One region of the Pontibacillus sp. ALD_SL1 genome, then DNA from elsewhere that is predicted to be linked to it. Evidence: riboswitches for the same ligand, from Rfam matches in the RefSeq annotation. Region 1 holds a riboswitch; the other holds the start of a gene.
What was found. Region 1 has a riboswitch for glycine ahead of IMZ31_RS06040 (ACT domain-containing protein). Riboswitches for the same ligand answer to the same signal wherever they lie in the genome.
Positions count from the first base shown of each region.

Region 2: linked by a shared signal. The riboswitch ahead of gcvT (glycine cleavage system aminomethyltransferase GcvT) and the one ahead of IMZ31_RS06040 (ACT domain-containing protein) in region 1 are both predicted to bind glycine.

Region 1 covers NZ_CP062974.1:1,201,658-1,209,762, forward strand. Annotated here, with positions in the region: gene IMZ31_RS06020 (ABC transporter substrate-binding protein) at 1-520, shown strand, start outside; gene IMZ31_RS06025 (carbohydrate ABC transporter permease) at 731-2,002, shown strand; gene IMZ31_RS06030 (carbohydrate ABC transporter permease) at 2,015-2,842, shown strand; gene IMZ31_RS06035 (glycoside hydrolase family 13 protein) at 2,861-4,564, shown strand; glycine riboswitch at 4,873-4,951, shown strand; gene IMZ31_RS06040 (ACT domain-containing protein) at 5,046-5,321, shown strand; gene IMZ31_RS06045 (PFL family protein) at 5,334-6,695, shown strand; gene IMZ31_RS06050 (5-carboxymethyl-2-hydroxymuconate Delta-isomerase) at 6,970-7,347, opposite strand; gene IMZ31_RS06055 (fumarylacetoacetate hydrolase family protein) at 7,363-8,105, opposite strand, start outside.
Region 2 covers NZ_CP062974.1:2,480,851-2,488,955, reverse strand. Annotated here, with positions in the region: gene comGA (competence type IV pilus ATPase ComGA) at 1-421, opposite strand, end outside; gene IMZ31_RS12640 (hypothetical protein) at 643-849, shown strand; gene IMZ31_RS12635 (shikimate kinase) at 862-1,356, shown strand; gene IMZ31_RS12630 (YqzE family protein) at 1,407-1,586, shown strand; gene IMZ31_RS12625 (YqhG family protein) at 1,682-2,539, opposite strand; gene IMZ31_RS12620 (DEAD/DEAH box helicase) at 2,517-4,187, opposite strand; glycine riboswitch at 4,336-4,428, shown strand; gene gcvT (glycine cleavage system aminomethyltransferase GcvT) at 4,609-5,709, shown strand; gene gcvPA (aminomethyl-transferring glycine dehydrogenase subunit GcvPA) at 5,734-7,080, shown strand; gene gcvPB (aminomethyl-transferring glycine dehydrogenase subunit GcvPB) at 7,073-8,105, shown strand, end outside.

The DNA.
Region 1 (8,105 bases):
TACTGAAGTTGAGTCTCATACTGCTTTCATTGAGGGACAGTCTCCGTTCATTCGTAACTGGCCATATCAATGGAATCTGGCAAATGATGAAAACGAATCTAACATCGTTGGAAACATCGGAGTTGCACCACTTCCAGCAGGTGATGCAGGTTCTGCAGCAGCGCTTGGTGGCTGGATGACAGCGATCAACAAATACTCTGAGCATCCACAAGAAGCGTGGGAGTTCGTTAAATTCATGACAGGTCCAGAAGGTCAGAAGATCTCTGCCATTCATGGTGGCCTAGCACCAACACTTCCAGCTCTATTTGAAGACGAAGAAGTGCTTGAAGCCAACCCATTCTTCAAGCAAGAAGGGTTCCAGAATGGACTTGAAGCAGCTGTTTCCCGTCCTGTAGCGCCAAACTATCCAGAAGTTTCTGAGATCATTCAAATTAATGTATCAAAAGCGATTGCTGGTGAGGTTACTCCAGAAGAAGCAGCAGCGAATATGGAAAAAGAATTACAAGAAGTGATGCAGTAAGTCCATTCAGAGAGATGAAGTGAAGGGCGACTTTTTCTTCCAACTTTATAAATGACAGTCGTTTATATCGTGGGAAGGAGGAGTGCCCTTTTCTACTCTCCTGAACCCTTTAGGGCAATAAAGGAGGAGGTTGTCGTGTCGACTCGGCTGAAAACGTCAAAACAGGATGTCACCACGAAGGTAAATGATTCAAAGAAGAAAGAGAGAAGAATGGGTTACCTTTTAGTTGCTCCATCGTTAATCCTCATATTGGCCATTGCGATTTGGCCTGTTATGCAATCCTTTTATTTTAGCTTATTTGATTACAGATTAAATGACCCAACGAAGTCTAGCATTCATTTAGATTATACGCTTGATCTCGAGCGGTACTTAAATAACCAGCCCTTTTTAGTGACGGCACTTGACCAAGAGATCGATGATGCACCCTCTGATGTTCAAAATCAGCTCCAGGGCATGTTGGCAGAGTTAACGGAGTTTGATGAGCGGTTAAAAGCTCAGGATGGTGTGGCAGGTCCTTATGAAGAGGTAGATGAACTCCTATTTAACTTTAAAGTTCCAAGTGAGGATCTTAAATTTGTTGAGATTGACCGATCATTCGGACAAGAGTTTGATGACGAATTCGCTTCCATTAATAAAGAGTTAAATGAGTTGCAGGATGAAGGCGTCTTGCAGCAAGGAGACAAGCTCACCGGTTTATCGAATGCTTTACTTAAAACGGTTGTCGAGTCGAACTTTATTGGCCTCGACCATTATAAAAATAGCTTAACAGAAAAGCGCATGTGGGTTTCCCTTATGAATACTGGAGTTTTCACTGTCATCTCAGTTGGATTTGAGCTCGTCCTTGGTATGGCGATTGCGCTTCTGATTAATAAAGCATTTTTCGGACGAGGTATGGTTAGGGCGGCAATTCTAATACCGTGGGCCATTCCGACAGCTGTTTCCGCTAAAATGTGGGGCTTTCTTTACGATGGGCAAAACGGAATCATCGCTAAATTCTTTGCTGATATTGGCATGATCGATCAAATGAGTACTCTTCTCACCACACCATTTGGCTCGATGGCAGCGGTTATTTTAACAGATGTATGGAAGACAACGCCGTATATGGCCCTTCTTTTACTAGCTGGGCTTCAAACGATTCCAAGTTCATTGTATGAGGCATCTTCGATTGATGGAGCAAGTAAGTGGAAGCAGTTCACACAAATCACCCTTCCGCTCCTTAAATCGAGTATCCTCGTCGCATTATTGTTCCGTACGCTCGATGCCTTCCGTGTTTTTGACTTAATTTACGTATTAACAGGTGGAGGGCCAGCGAACGCCACTGAAACAATCTCAATCTTTTCATATAAAGTTATGTTTGCTCAAACGAATTTTGGAGAAGGTTCGGCGCTTGCGGTTATTGTGTTTATCTGTGTAGCGATTATCTCAATGATTTACATTAAATTCTTAGGCTCAGACTTACTTGGAGACGGAGCGAAAAAATAAGGAGTGATCTAGATGCAGAAAAAAGCAGGGGTAGGCTTCTACCTATTCTTAGCGGTGTTTATTTTCATCATCATGTTCCCGTTTCTGTGGATCTTATTGAGCTCCGTCAAGCCGGTAGCTGAATTGTTTGGTGATGAAGCATTTAATTGGTTTACAAGTAATCCAACAGTTGAGAACTATGTGTCTGTCTTTGTGAATTATCCATTTTTGAAGTACCTATGGAATAGTACCGTCGTAGCGACGATCACAACGGTTTATACCGTTTTTGTAGCGGCTTTTGCAGCTTATGCGATAGCACGTCTCGATTTCCCTGGGAAAACCGTAATTCTAGGCATCGTGTTATCCGTTTCTATGTTTCCGCAAATCGCAACGATTTCGCCGATTTATATTTTTATGAAGAATTTGGGTTTAACGAATAGTTATCTCGGGTTAATTATCCCATATACGACATTTGCACTACCTTTATCGATCTGGTTACTCGTTACGTTTTTCCGTAAGATCCCGTTCGATTTAGAAGAGTCAGCGAAAATGGACGGTGCGTCTATGATGCAGACGTATTTCAAGATTATCCTGCCACTTGCTGTGCCAGGCATTTTTACAACAGCAATCTTAGTGTTCATAGCAGCATGGAATGAGTTTCTATTTGCTTTAACGATTAATACAGCAGAAAGCCATAAGACGGTGCCGGTTGGTATTGGCATGTTCCAGGGACAGTACACAATTCCGTGGGGAGAGATCACTGCGGCAACGGTAATTGTGACGGTTCCACTTGTCATTATGGTGCTGTTATTCCAGCGCCGAATCGTATCTGGTCTGACTTCAGGTGCTGTAAAAGAATAAACGAGGGGGATTTAAGAAATGGGACAATCAACACAATGGTGGAAAAACTCGGTCGTCTATCAAATCTATCCGAGAAGCTTTAATGACAGCAACGGTGATGGTATTGGAGATTTAGAAGGCATTATCGAAAAGCTTGATTATCTTGTTGAGCTTGGGATTGATGTCATCTGGCTCTCACCGATCTATAAGTCCCCTAATGATGATAACGGCTATGATATTAGTGATTATCAGGACATTATGACAGAGTTCGGTGACCTTGAAACGTGGGATCGGTTAATTACGACGATGCACGAGAAAGGACTGAAGCTTGTGATGGACCTTGTTGTCAATCACACGTCTGACGAACACCCTTGGTTCCAGGAAGCGAAGAAGTCAAAAGACAATCCGTATCGTGACTTTTATATTTGGCGTCCACCTAATGAAGAGGGGAAAGAGCCGAACAACTGGCTATCCTTTTTCAGTGGTTCAGCGTGGGAGTACCATGAGCCAACAGGCGAGTATTATCTTCATTTATTTACGAAGAAGCAGCCGGATTTGAACTGGGAAAATCCAGATGTGCGTCAGAAAGTATATGAGATGATGCGCTGGTGGTTAGATCGCGGTGTCGATGGCTTCCGAATGGACGTTATTAACTTAATTTCAAAAGTGGAAGGACTACCGGATGCGCCTGTCACGAAGCCTGATGATGAATTCCAGTGGGGGAGCGATTATTTCGCCAACGGTCCTCGTTTCATGGAATTTATGCAGGAAATGAAAGAAGAAGTGCTTGACCATTACGATATTCTGACCGTTGGGGAGACTGGATTTGTAACGCCTGAGGAAGGGAAGCAGTTTACAAATGAAGATTCAGGCGTGTTATCGATGTTATTCCAGTTCCAGCACATGGATGTCGATGCGCAGCCTGGTGGTCAGATGGGGAAATGGGAAGAGAAAGACTGGAAGCTAACTGAGTTAAAAGAAATTATGTCAAAATGGCAAGTTGAGCTCTTTAATAAGGGGTGGAACTCCCTTTATCTGGAGAACCATGACCAGCCTCGTTCGGTTTCTCGCTTCGGTGATGATGGAGAGTACCACGCTGAAAGTGCGAAGATGCTTGCAACGTGGCTCCACATGATGCAAGGCACGCCATATGTCTATCAGGGTCAGGAAATCGGGATGACAAACGTGCACTTTCCATCCATTGAGGATTACGAAGATGTGGAGATCCGAAATCTTTGGCAGGATATGGTCGTTGAAAAAGGGCATGACCCGGATGAAATTTTAAAAGCCATTCATGAAAAAGGCCGTGACAATGCACGTACGCCGATGCAGTGGGATGCTTCTGACAATGCGGGCTTCACTTCTGGCACCCCTTGGCTAAAAGTGAATCCGAATTACGATCAGATTAACGTCGAGAAAGAACGTGAGAATCCGGATTCAATCTTTCATTACTATAAGAAGCTGATTGCTCTTCGTAAAGAACATGAGGTGATCGTAAATGGGGATCACACCCTCATTTGGCCGGAAGATGAAGAAGTCTATGCATATAAGCGTGAACATGAAGGAGAAACGCTTGTCGTTGTAACAAACTGGACAGGGGAAACAGTTGAACGTCCATGGCCAGAAGACGTAAGCTTTGATCAAGCTTCCGTTATGATTCATAACTATAGCGGTTCACCTGACGCATCTAAGGAGGGTATCACCCTTCGCCCATACGAAGCAGTCGTTTACCACCAAAAATAAACTTGAAAGCAAGTACCTGGTAGCAGGTACTTGCTTTTTTGTGTTTTAGAGCAGTGAAGGGTGTCAGACACCCAGTAGTGCTTTAGAGCGTGAAAGGGTGTCTGGCACGCGGCGTTGCTTTAAAGAGATGAAGGGTGTCTGGCCCCTCTTAGTACTTTTGCAAAGTATTGAATACATCGAGTTAAATATCTAGCGATATGCTAACGGTTTAAATGAAACATAGTCCTTGACCAACGATACGCATATTGGTACCATTACATTTATTCAAAAGAATAGTGGCTGTGAAGGTTATGGGTAACACTATAACTGGAGCCAATCCTGGAGAGATCGCTTTTAAAGCGACGCCGAAGGGTTCATGATCTCAGGCAACCGGACAGGAACGAACTACATACAGAATACGTGTATGGGTACGTTTGTCTGAGGTCGGCGAGAGCTGATCTCTTTTTTTGTTCACAGAAAATAAAGTCAGAGGTGGATCATCATGGAAAAACGTAAAGCAGTAGTAAGCGTTATTGGAAAAGACCAAGTCGGCATTATCGCGAACGTGACAAACGTACTCGCAGAATATAAATTAAACGTGCTCGATATTAGCCAAACGATCGTGGAAGAGTACTTCACCATGATCATGATTATCGATGTGAAAGAAGCGCATGATCTTGATGCAATCAGAAAAGTACTACAAGAAACTGGCGAGAACTTAGGCGTGCAAATTAGTCTGCAGCTAGAAGAAGTCTTCCAGTCTATGCACCGCATTTAAGGAGGCCTCCCCATGAATATTGCATTTAACGAAATAACAGAAACCATACGTATGGTCCAAATGGAGAACCTCGATATCCGTACGGTTACAATTGGGATTAGCCTACGCGACTGTGCCGATCCCAATATCGATAAGTTAAAAGAAAATGTCTACAACAAAATCACAACGTACGCAAAAGACTTAACAACTGTAGCGGAACAAGTCGAGAAAGAATACGGCGTACCAATCATCAATAAACGAATCTCGATTACGCCTGTATCTGAGATTCTCGGTAATGCAACGGTCGCAGAAGCTGTTGAAGTTGCAAAATCATTAGACCAGGCAGCGAAAGACCTTGGCGTTGATTTTATTGGTGGTTATTCCGCTCTTACTCATAAAGGTGTCACCAAAGGCGATCAGACCTTAATTGACTCTCTTCCTGAAGCCCTAAGTGTCACTGAGCGTGTCTGTGGTTCTGTTTCTGTAGCGACTACTCGTACAGGAATCAACATGGACGTAGTCAAACAAATGGGGCACGTCATCAGTGACGCAGCAGAACGCACGAAGGATCAAAACGGAATCGCTTGTGCGAAGCTTGTGATCTTCAGTAATCCAGTAGAAGACAACCCATTTATGGCCGGCGCTTTCCACGGAACAGGTGAAGGCGAAGCGGTCCTGAACGTTGGCGTTAGTGGACCAGGAGTTGTATTGAGCGCGCTCAAGCGTTACCCGGAAGCTGATCTTGGTGAAGTATCTGACGTTATTAAAAATACGGTCTTCAAAATCACCCGCGCTGGTGAACTCGTTGGGCGCCAAGTAGCTGAACGAATCGGCGTTCCATTCGGTATTCTCGACCTTTCTCTTGCACCTACGAATGCGCTAAACGACAGTGTTGCTCGCATATTAGAAGAGATCGGACTTGAACGTGTCGGTACGCACGGGACAATCGCAGCGCTCGCTCTTATGAACGACGCTGTGAAAAAAGGTGGCGCCATGGCGAGTTCGTATGTTGGTGGCTTAAGCGGTGCGTTCATCCCAGTCAGTGAAGACGAAGGTATGATTGAAGGGGTAACAGAAGGATCCCTTTCCTTGTCAAAACTTGAAGCGATGACATGCGTCTGTTCTGTGGGTCTTGATATGATCGCCCTAACAGGTGACGCTTCACCTGCAACATTATCTGGCATCATCGCAGACGAAGCGGCAATCGGTATGATCAATAAGAAAACAACAGCCGTACGCGTCATTCCGGTTCCAGGAAGAGAAGAAGGCGAAATGATCGAATTCGGCGGACTCCTTGGCCGCGCTCCAGTTATGGGTGTAAATCCATACAGTAGCGAAGGCTTCGTGAACCGCGGCGGACGTATTCCTGCTCCGTTGCAGGCTTTGATTAATTAAATGTTTGTTATGTAGGCTGCCCAAACTTGGTTTGGGCAGTTTTTTTGTGGTCTGAGAAGAGCGTCACAAGTCTGAACGAAAGTGACTTAAGTGGAGGGAGAGTGGCTCAAGTCCAGGTGGAAGTGGCTCAAGTAGGAAGAAAGTGACTCAAGCCCTGGGGGGCGGCTCAAGTCCGGGTGGAAGTGACTCAAGCCCGAGAGACAAGCTGGAGTCTGACCAGTCTCCTGGGCTTAACTCCTCAACTTCTAAATCCACAAAAAAACAGGCTGAACGCTCAGCCTGTATACCGGTTATGAATATTATTTTTCTTCTGAGTAGGGAAGTTAAATTCCGTCACCTCAAGCGATAGAGCCAGATAGTGATCTTTAAAGCAGTCGTTAAAGAACGATTCAGCTACTGCAAATAGGGCTTCACTTGTCTCTTTTAAAATTTCCTCACTTCGACCTGCTCCTACTTTTAATTCAATATGAACGAACGAATCATCTTCCGTTCCATCAGCGACTACGTAATCTGTTAGCTTCACAGCTCGGGAACGGATCCCACCTGTTGGGAAGTGGGGAGATTCCACTAATACCAGGTTCAAGTGCTGCAACAAAGAAGGGAAATCAAAATCGACTAAATTATCGGTGTACTCCACAATAATATGAGGCAATGGGTCATTCCTCCTTCAGGATATTGGAGCGGGTTGTTCTTCAATAATCATATTCGCTAAACGGCCGATGCCCTCAATTTCTGTAACAACTTCATCACCGACGTTTACTTTTGTTGGGCCTTTTGGAGTTCCGGTTAAGATGATATCGCCTTCGTTAAGTGTCATGAAGCTACTTAAATATTCAATTAGATACGGAACAGAAAAAATCATATCTTTCGTGCTTCCTTCTTGCTCAAGTGTCCCGTTTACATACGTTCTGAGAGCGAGGTTCATGGGATCAACGATATCATCTTTATCCATAATCCAAGGCCCAATTGGCGTACAGTTATCACGGTTTTTCACACGGAAGTTCGGACGGTAGTAATTTTCTAGGTAATCACGGAAAGCGTAGTCGTTTGCAATCGTGTAGCCGGCTACATAATCGTATGCCTCATCTTTTCCGATGTTTTTTCCCTGCCTTCCGATGACAACAGCAAGCTCACATTCGTAATGCATATGCGTCACATCAGTTGGTCGAGGTGTTTCGCCATGATGGCCGATAAGTGTATTTGGTCCTTTTAAAAAGACAAGAGGTTCCTTTGGTGCGTTGAAAGCAAGTTCTGATGCATGGTCGGCGAAATTCAGACCAAGGGCAAAAATGGTGCCTGCTTCAAGAGGTGGGAGCCAAGTGACCTCTGATTCTTGTACGGTTTGTCCAGATTCTAGAATAAGCTGATCATGTTCTACAATGGCCCCGTAAATATTCCCTTTGTAACTTA
Region 2 (8,105 bases), 1.3 Mb from region 1:
GAATGATCCCGGTATGACGGCCGATCCATTTCCTGAGTTGAGTCGTTTGAGATGGAAATAAGAAAAGGGATTCAAGTGGAAGGTCTTCTTTCTGAGGGAGAATGCGAATGGCGAGGCTTTCTGTTTCCTCAAGAGGTAGCGTTGATAAACGTAAATCATACGAGTTTGTTCCACTTACATACTGAGATTTCCCATCTTGTGGTGTGAGGGTTTCTCCAATGTCCATACCCGATGTGAACTTAAAGTAAGAAAGAAGCGGTGTGTACTGCTGGCGTGTGAGGGTGGAAGAAAAGGTGCGATAGCCATCGATTCTAAAGTAAATATGAACCGAATCACCTTCTGGGCAAAAGTGAATATCAGAGGAACGTTGTGTGGTGGCTTTAGATAAAATGTCTTCAGACTGCATGGTGACAAAATTCAATCCATGAAACACCTCCTATTGTGGTTTGGTTAAGGTTTCGACAAGTTAAGAGTAATTCCTTCTTTTTTTTCAATATTTCTTAGTGATGATATAAGGGATCATCTCCTCCCCTGAATAAATCTTGTGATTTTGAGACGGGAAGGGACAATGAACGTGTCCCCGTGGCTCTCATCGCTCTTGCTGTGATAAGATGAATTAAACGGAAAAAGGAGTGGATGATTTTGGATAGAGAAGTTTTGCATGAAAGAGTGTATGCTTTGAAATTTGCATTAGAGCAAGGCGGTGTGGACCTTGGGGATGCTCAGCATGAGATCTTAAAAGACCTTATGCAAGTGAAAACAGAAAAAGACGGCATGGTTGACCCTGATTCTGTGTCTCCGAGGCTTATGACATTGATTCAGGCAACGTTAGACCAGCCGCTACACTAAGGAGGAGCAGGTTTGCAAAATATTTACTTAATTGGATTTATGGGAAGTGGTAAATCCAGCGTCGGAAAACAACTGGCAGAACGACTTCAAAAATCTTTTATTGATTTAGATCAGTCAATAGAGGAAAGGAATGGTAAGAGCATACCAGATATTTTTGCTGAAGGTGGGGAAGCTTCTTTCCGTAAGTATGAGGCAGAAGCTCTAAGCGCAGCCAAAAGTAAGGATGCAGTTATAGCTACTGGTGGTGGAATTATTGAAACGCCTACTAATCACGCTGTGATGGAGAGTTCTGGGAAGATTATATATTTACATACTGATTTTGATTCGATTATAGAACGTCTTCAAGAAGACCAGAACCGACCGCTTTGGAATCAGGATCATACAAAAAGGCGTGCTTTATTTGAAAAGCGACTTCCTACTTATAAAGAATGGGCTCATGTTACGGTTAACACGAATGATCGAGCGGTGGATGAGATAGTTGTTCAAGTAGCGAACGTTATAAAATAAAGGGTTTTTGGACATACTACTGATGTACACCTAATGTGAGGTGAGGATCTATGTCTGGAAATGACTATGTGAAATTTATGACTCAAGAAATTGTGAAGTATATGGATCTACCTGAAGATGAACGAAAGAAACGAAAAGAACAAAAGAAACAGCAAGAAGCTATAAGTTCTAGATGGTTTGGGATGTTGCCTTTTGCTTTGAAGTTTATGTTCAAAAAGCATGTTAAATAATATCCATTCCATAATGTAAGTCGTATGATCTCTTTAAAGAGATCATACGACTTTTTTGTGGTTTTACAACGTCTATCTACCTAGACGCTGCTTTTTTAAGCTTTTAGGTGGTCTGCTATCATTTTAGAAGAGCTGGACTGGCTGATATAAATCATTCCAGCATTAATAACGTCCACTACAATTTTGGGTTCATATCGTTGTTGAAGCGCACTTTTTTCTCTTTCAAGTCTTTCCACAGCCTCGGCTTTTAGCTCAACAGCTTCTTCATCCTCATCATCTTCAGATTGAACATCGTTTTTATAAAAGTGCTCTAATAATTGTTTTTCTTCTTCTAACAACCGTAGTGCATCTTCGCCCCAAGAAAGGTCCTGCTTCGTAACGTTTCCATGTATATAGGCTTCAACCCGTTTTAATGCACTTGGCAGCTTAATAATTGGTGTTAACGTATAGCAGTAATCTGGAATCTTAGGGGAAAGGGAAATAGAGCCCAAGCGGTCCATGAACTGCGGGATTATACTTCCGTTAATCAACTGAAGCCCTAATGAGACAATCTCCTGTCGTTTTTGAGTCCCTTTAAAATTAATCGATGCATTTAGAATAAGCCAAGGGGTGAGGCTTGTTTGTTGATTTGTGTCTACTTGTTCATATTGCCTTGTGATTTGTCCTTTCTTTCGTAGCATCTGAAACATCTGGTGAACGCGAGGGGAGCCAAAGTGTAGCCATTCTCCCTTCTCTTCACGACGGTTTGGGTTGGTAATAAAGGTTACCTGCATGGGAATTCCTTTACCGTTGACCCTTTTGACATAATTCCAATAGAATGGTCGGTTCATGAGTACTTCATCTTGTTCTTCAGTTAACTGAATTTTCATAACCCCATCACGGTCTTCTAAAATCGAGCAATCATTAGCTGTGAAGTAGCGATGCAAGAAGCTATGAAGCGCCTGTTGTTCCATCCATTTCCACCTCCTGATCTTGTTCCATTGCGTACGATATAACGGAAGATAAGTTGTTGAGTTTTACTTTCATTTCCCCATCTGAAGCAGACTCTGTAAAAATGGATTGAATTTCATCTTCTAGGTTATCAAGTTCTAGCTTTTGTAAGATGGCATCTAAGTTCCCGACGACTCTTTGGAAAAGGTGGATTTTCTCATAAAGAAGGGAAAGAACGTGTTCTTCAATTGTGTCTCGAATGGCAAAGTTGTAAATGTTAACGTCTTCTTTCTGTCCAAACCGGTGAATACGCCCGATTCGTTGTTCGAGGCGCATCGGATTCCAAGGTAAGTCATAGTTAATCATATTGTTACAGAACTGCAAGTTAATCCCTTCCCCTCCAGCTTCTGTAGCAATGAGAACTTGGGCGTGGTTTTGGAAGAGTTGCTTCATCCAATCCTTCTTACTTCGCTTGAAGCCACCCCTAAACGGAACGGATGTAATGCCATGTTGTTGCAAATACCACTGTAGATAGTATTGAGAAGCTCTATACTCCGTGAATATAATGAATTTCTGATCCGTTTTCGAGATTAATTCAACAACTTTTTGCGCTTTAGCGTGATGAGGCATTTTCTCGATATAGCCAATCATCTCTTGTAGTTGTTCAGCTCTTGAAGGATGGATCTCCTCATTCTTCAACATACTCTGAATCGAAAGGAAACACGCTTCGCGGCTTGAGCATAACTCTCGCAAAAGAACAATGTTGGAAAAAGCCATTCCTCCGCTTGTAACTTCAGACAGCTTTTCGTAAGCGTTCTTTTCTTCTTCTGTGAAATCAATATAGACTGTTTCTACATTACGCTTCGTCCAATCCACACCTGTTTCATCACGACGGTTACGGACCATGACTTTTTTGACTAATTCTTTTAAATGTTCATCATTTGATAGTTGATTTCGATTTCTTCCAAAGCGTTTAGTGAAGTCTTCATAGTTTCCTAAATGACCTGGCTTTAAGATAGAAACTAAATTAAAGATATCAACCAGGTGGTTCTGCACTGGAGTGGCCGTCAGAAGAAGGCAATATTTTTTCTTTAGTGACCTTACAAACGCGTAGTTTTTCGTTTTATGATTTTTTAATTTATGAGCCTCGTCAATGATAATTAGATCATATTCTGTGTCTAAGATTTTTTCCTGATGCGGATGTCGCTTAGCCGTATCAATAGAAGATACGACAATATCATAGTCCCAGATAGCAGACTTTCTTTGAGCTGCTGCAGGGATATAGAACTTCTGGTTCATTTCTTGTACCCACTGATTGACGAGAGAGGCAGGGGCTAGTATGAGTACTTTTTTTACAAGTCCACGAATCATATATTCTTTTAAAATTAATCCTGCTTCTATCGTTTTACCTAGTCCTACTTCGTCTGCTAGGATTGCTCGTCCGTTCATTTCTTCCACCACTTGTTCAGCACAATTTAATTGATGAGGAAGAAAGTCGACATGAGGTAAGTATTTGGGTGATTGGAGCCCCTTAAATTCAGGAGTGGCAACGTGCTTTGATGTCTCATAGGCCATCTGGAATAATTCCCATGAAGCAAAAGGGCCTTCTGACTGTAAGTTCGTTGCTACTATTGGATCAATAGAAGTATCGATCTCTATAGATGGATTCATGTGTAACCCTACCTTTACAAGCAATAAATTTTTGTGCACAGTGCAAATACCGTGTGATATAATGACAGTGAATTTGTAAACTAGTGTTTACTATTCCGAAACGTTTATGAATTAGTATGAACCATTTATGAAAATATTATGATGGCGAATGATTACAAGAGGAGAGACCGCAGAAACTTGGCGGCGCCGAAGGAGCAAACAGTGATGTGAATCTCTCAGGCAAAAAGACTCTTGTAGGACGCACCTCTGGAGAGTGCCTACGTAAGGCCACCCAAGAAGAAAGCAGCAATGAATACTGCGAAACTTTCTGGTTAACGGACAGGGAATGACACGTGAATTGTGGCTTCTCTGTTTTTTTATGTTAAATTTTCAGAAAAATAGCGCAAGTTTGAACGATTATGTACATAGGGGGATATTGAAAATGGCTGATTTAAAACGTACACCACTGCACCCTCATTACGGGGAGTGGGGAGCAAAAACAGTTGACTTCGGAGGATGGGATCTTCCTGTTCAATTTACATCTATTAAAGAAGAGCATCACGCAACACGCAAAAGTGCTGGGTTGTTTGACGTTTCCCATATGGGAGAGATTTTAGTAGAGGGACCTGAAAGTGAAGCTTACCTGCAAAAGATGCTCACGAATGATGTAACCAAACTAACACCTAATCGGGCACAATATACGTTTCTTTGCTATGAAGATGGAGGGACGGTTGATGATCTGATTGTCTATAAGTTGAAGGAGCAATCCTATTTGCTTGTAGTGAATGCAGCGAATACAGATAAGGATTTCAATTGGCTAAAGGAAAATGTAACGGAAAACGCGACGCTTCATAACGTCTCCGACCAGTATGTCCAACTCGCTATTCAGGGACCGAAGGCTGAAGCAGTTTTACAACGTTTAACAGATCAGGATCTTTCTGAAATCAAATTCTTCCGATTCTTGCAAGATGTCTCCTTTAGTGGTGTTGAACATGCAGCGCTTGTTTCTCGTACTGGTTATACAGGAGAAGATGGATTTGAGATTTATATTCATCCAGATGCGGGGGGAGCGCTTTGGAGAGCTATTCTTGCTGAAGGCAAAGAGGACGGGGTACTTCCTGTTGGACTTGGAGCAAGGGACACGCTTCGTTTTGAAGCAAAGCTTCCTTTATATGGTCAGGAGCTAAGTGCAGATATTACGCCTATTGAAGCTGGACTTGGATTTGCTGTCAAAGTGGATAAAGAAGGTGACTTTATTGGCAAGTCTGTTCTTAAGAAACAAAAAGAAGAAGGAACAGAGAGGAAACTCGTAGGTCTTGAAATGATCGATAAAGGGATTCCGCGCCACGGTTATAAAGTATTTGATGACGATAAGGAAATTGGTTTTGTTACCACTGGTACACAGTCTCCGACATTAGAGAAAAATATAGGCCTTGCCGTTGTTCCTAATCAATATACGGAGCCTGATACCGAACTGCTCGTTCAGGTTCGTAAAAGATTGTTGAAAGCAAAAGTAATACCAACACCATTTTATAAGCGGTAAGGATAAGGATAGGGAGGTTTTACAATGACATTTCGATATTTACCTATGACCGATCATGATAAACGATCTATGTTAGACAGTATTGGCGTTGAATCAACAGATGTTTTATTTAGTGATATCCCTGACAAGGTTCGTTTCAAAGGAAATTTAAACATAAAGCCTAGCGCAAGTGAGCCAGAGTTAATGAAAGAATTGGCTCAACTAGCTGGAGACAACATCAACACGAAAGACTATACATCTTTTCTAGGGGCAGGGGTTTATGATCATTACATTCCTTCCATTGTAGATCATGTACTGTCTCGTTCAGAATTCTATACAGCTTACACACCTTATCAGCCAGAAATTTCTCAAGGAGAGCTACAAGCGATCTTTGAATTCCAGACGATGATATCTGAGCTAACAGGGATGGAAGTATCTAACTCTTCTATGTACGACGGGGGCACCTCACTTGCAGAGGCGGTGACGCTAAGCGCTGGGCAAACAAGGAAGAAAAAAGTTCTTGTATCTAAAGCCATTCACCCTCACTCTTTAGAAGTTATTCATTCTTATGCAATGGGACAAAACATTGAAGTGGTTGAAATCGAAGCAAGAGAGGGTTTGACAAACCTATCTATGTTAGCAGATGAGTTAGATGAAGAAACTGCAGGCGTCGTCATTCAATATCCGAACTTCTTCGGACAAATTGAGCCTTTAGAAGACGTACAAGAGATCTTAAAAGATTCAAAAGCAATGTTTATGGTTTCAAGTAATCCTCTAGCTCTCGGGTATCTCACACCACCTGGTGAATTTGGAGCGGATATTGTTGTAGGCGATACTCAAGTGTTCGGTATTCCTGCACAGTTTGGTGGACCGCACTGTGGATACTTCGCTACGACCAAGAAACTAATGAGAAAAGTTCCAGGGCGTCTTGTAGGCCAAACACAAGATGAAGAAGGGCGAAGAGGCTTTGTGTTAACATTGCAAGCTCGTGAACAACACATCAGAAGAGATAAAGCCACATCTAACATTTGTTCTAACCAAGCTTTAAATGCATTAGGCACATCTGTAGCCCTTAGTGCGCTCGGTAAGAAAGGCATTAAAGAAATGGCCTATCAAAACATGCAAAAAGCCCGCTATGCGAAGAAAAAGTTCGAAGATGCTGGCTTCCAAGTGTTGTATTCAAAGGCTTTCTTTAATGAATTTGTTCTGCAAGTTCAAGGTTCTGTAACGACACTTAATGAAAAGCTGCAAGAAAAAGGGATGATTGGTGGTCTTGACCTAGAAAGGGTTCATTCTGATTTAGGTGGCCATATGCTTGTAGCCGTGACCGAAATGCGTACAAAGGAAGAGATCGATCGATTTGTGAAGGAATTGGGGGATGTATATGCATAACGAAAATTTTCCGCTCATCTTTGAACATAGTCAAGAAGGACGCGTAGGATTTAGTCTGCCTGATTTAGATGTACCAGAGGTAGACTTAGACATTGAAGTCCCATACGTCAGAAGCGCCGATGCTGATTTGCCTGAAGTAAGTGAACTGCAGATTATGCGTCACTACACGGCTCTCTCCAAACGGAATCACGGTGTGGACTCAGGATTTTATCCACTAGGGTCTTGTACGATGAAATACAACCCTAAAATGAATGAAGATGTAGCTCGTATGCCTGGATTTAGTCACATTCATCCCTTACAAGCTCCAGAGTCAGTTCAAGGAGCACTAGGTTTAATGTATGATCTTCAGACCTCTCTTGAAGCGATTACAGGAATGGATCAAGTTACGCTGCAACCTGCTGCAGGAGCTCATGGTGAGTGGACAGGACTTATGATGATTCGTGCTTACCACGAGGCGAATGGTGACTACAACCGTACCAAGGTCATCGTTCCAGATTCAGCACATGGAACGAATCCTGCATCTGCAACGGTAGCTGGCTTTGAAGCGGTAACGGTAAAATCCAATGAAAAAGGGCTTGTCGATTTAGATGATTTAAAACGGGTGGTTGATGAGAACACAGCTGCTCTCATGCTAACAAATCCGAATACGCTTGGTTTATTTGAAGAAGAGATCTTAGAAATGGCCGAGATCATCCATGAAGCAGGCGGTAAACTTTATTATGACGGTGCCAACTTAAATGCTATCCTTGGATACGCTCGCCCAGGGGATATGGGGTTTGATGTTGTCCACTTGAATTTACACAAAACATTTACTGGTCCTCATGGTGGGGGTGGTCCTGGTTCAGGTCCAGTTGGAGTGAAGAATGATTTAGCTCCATATCTGCCAAAGCCAATTGTAACTAAAGTACAAGAACGTTATGTTTTCGATGATAATCGTCCAGACTCAATCGGTCGCGTTAAACCGTATTTTGGGAACTTTGGAATTAACGTCCGTGCTTATACGTACATTCGTACAATGGGGGCTA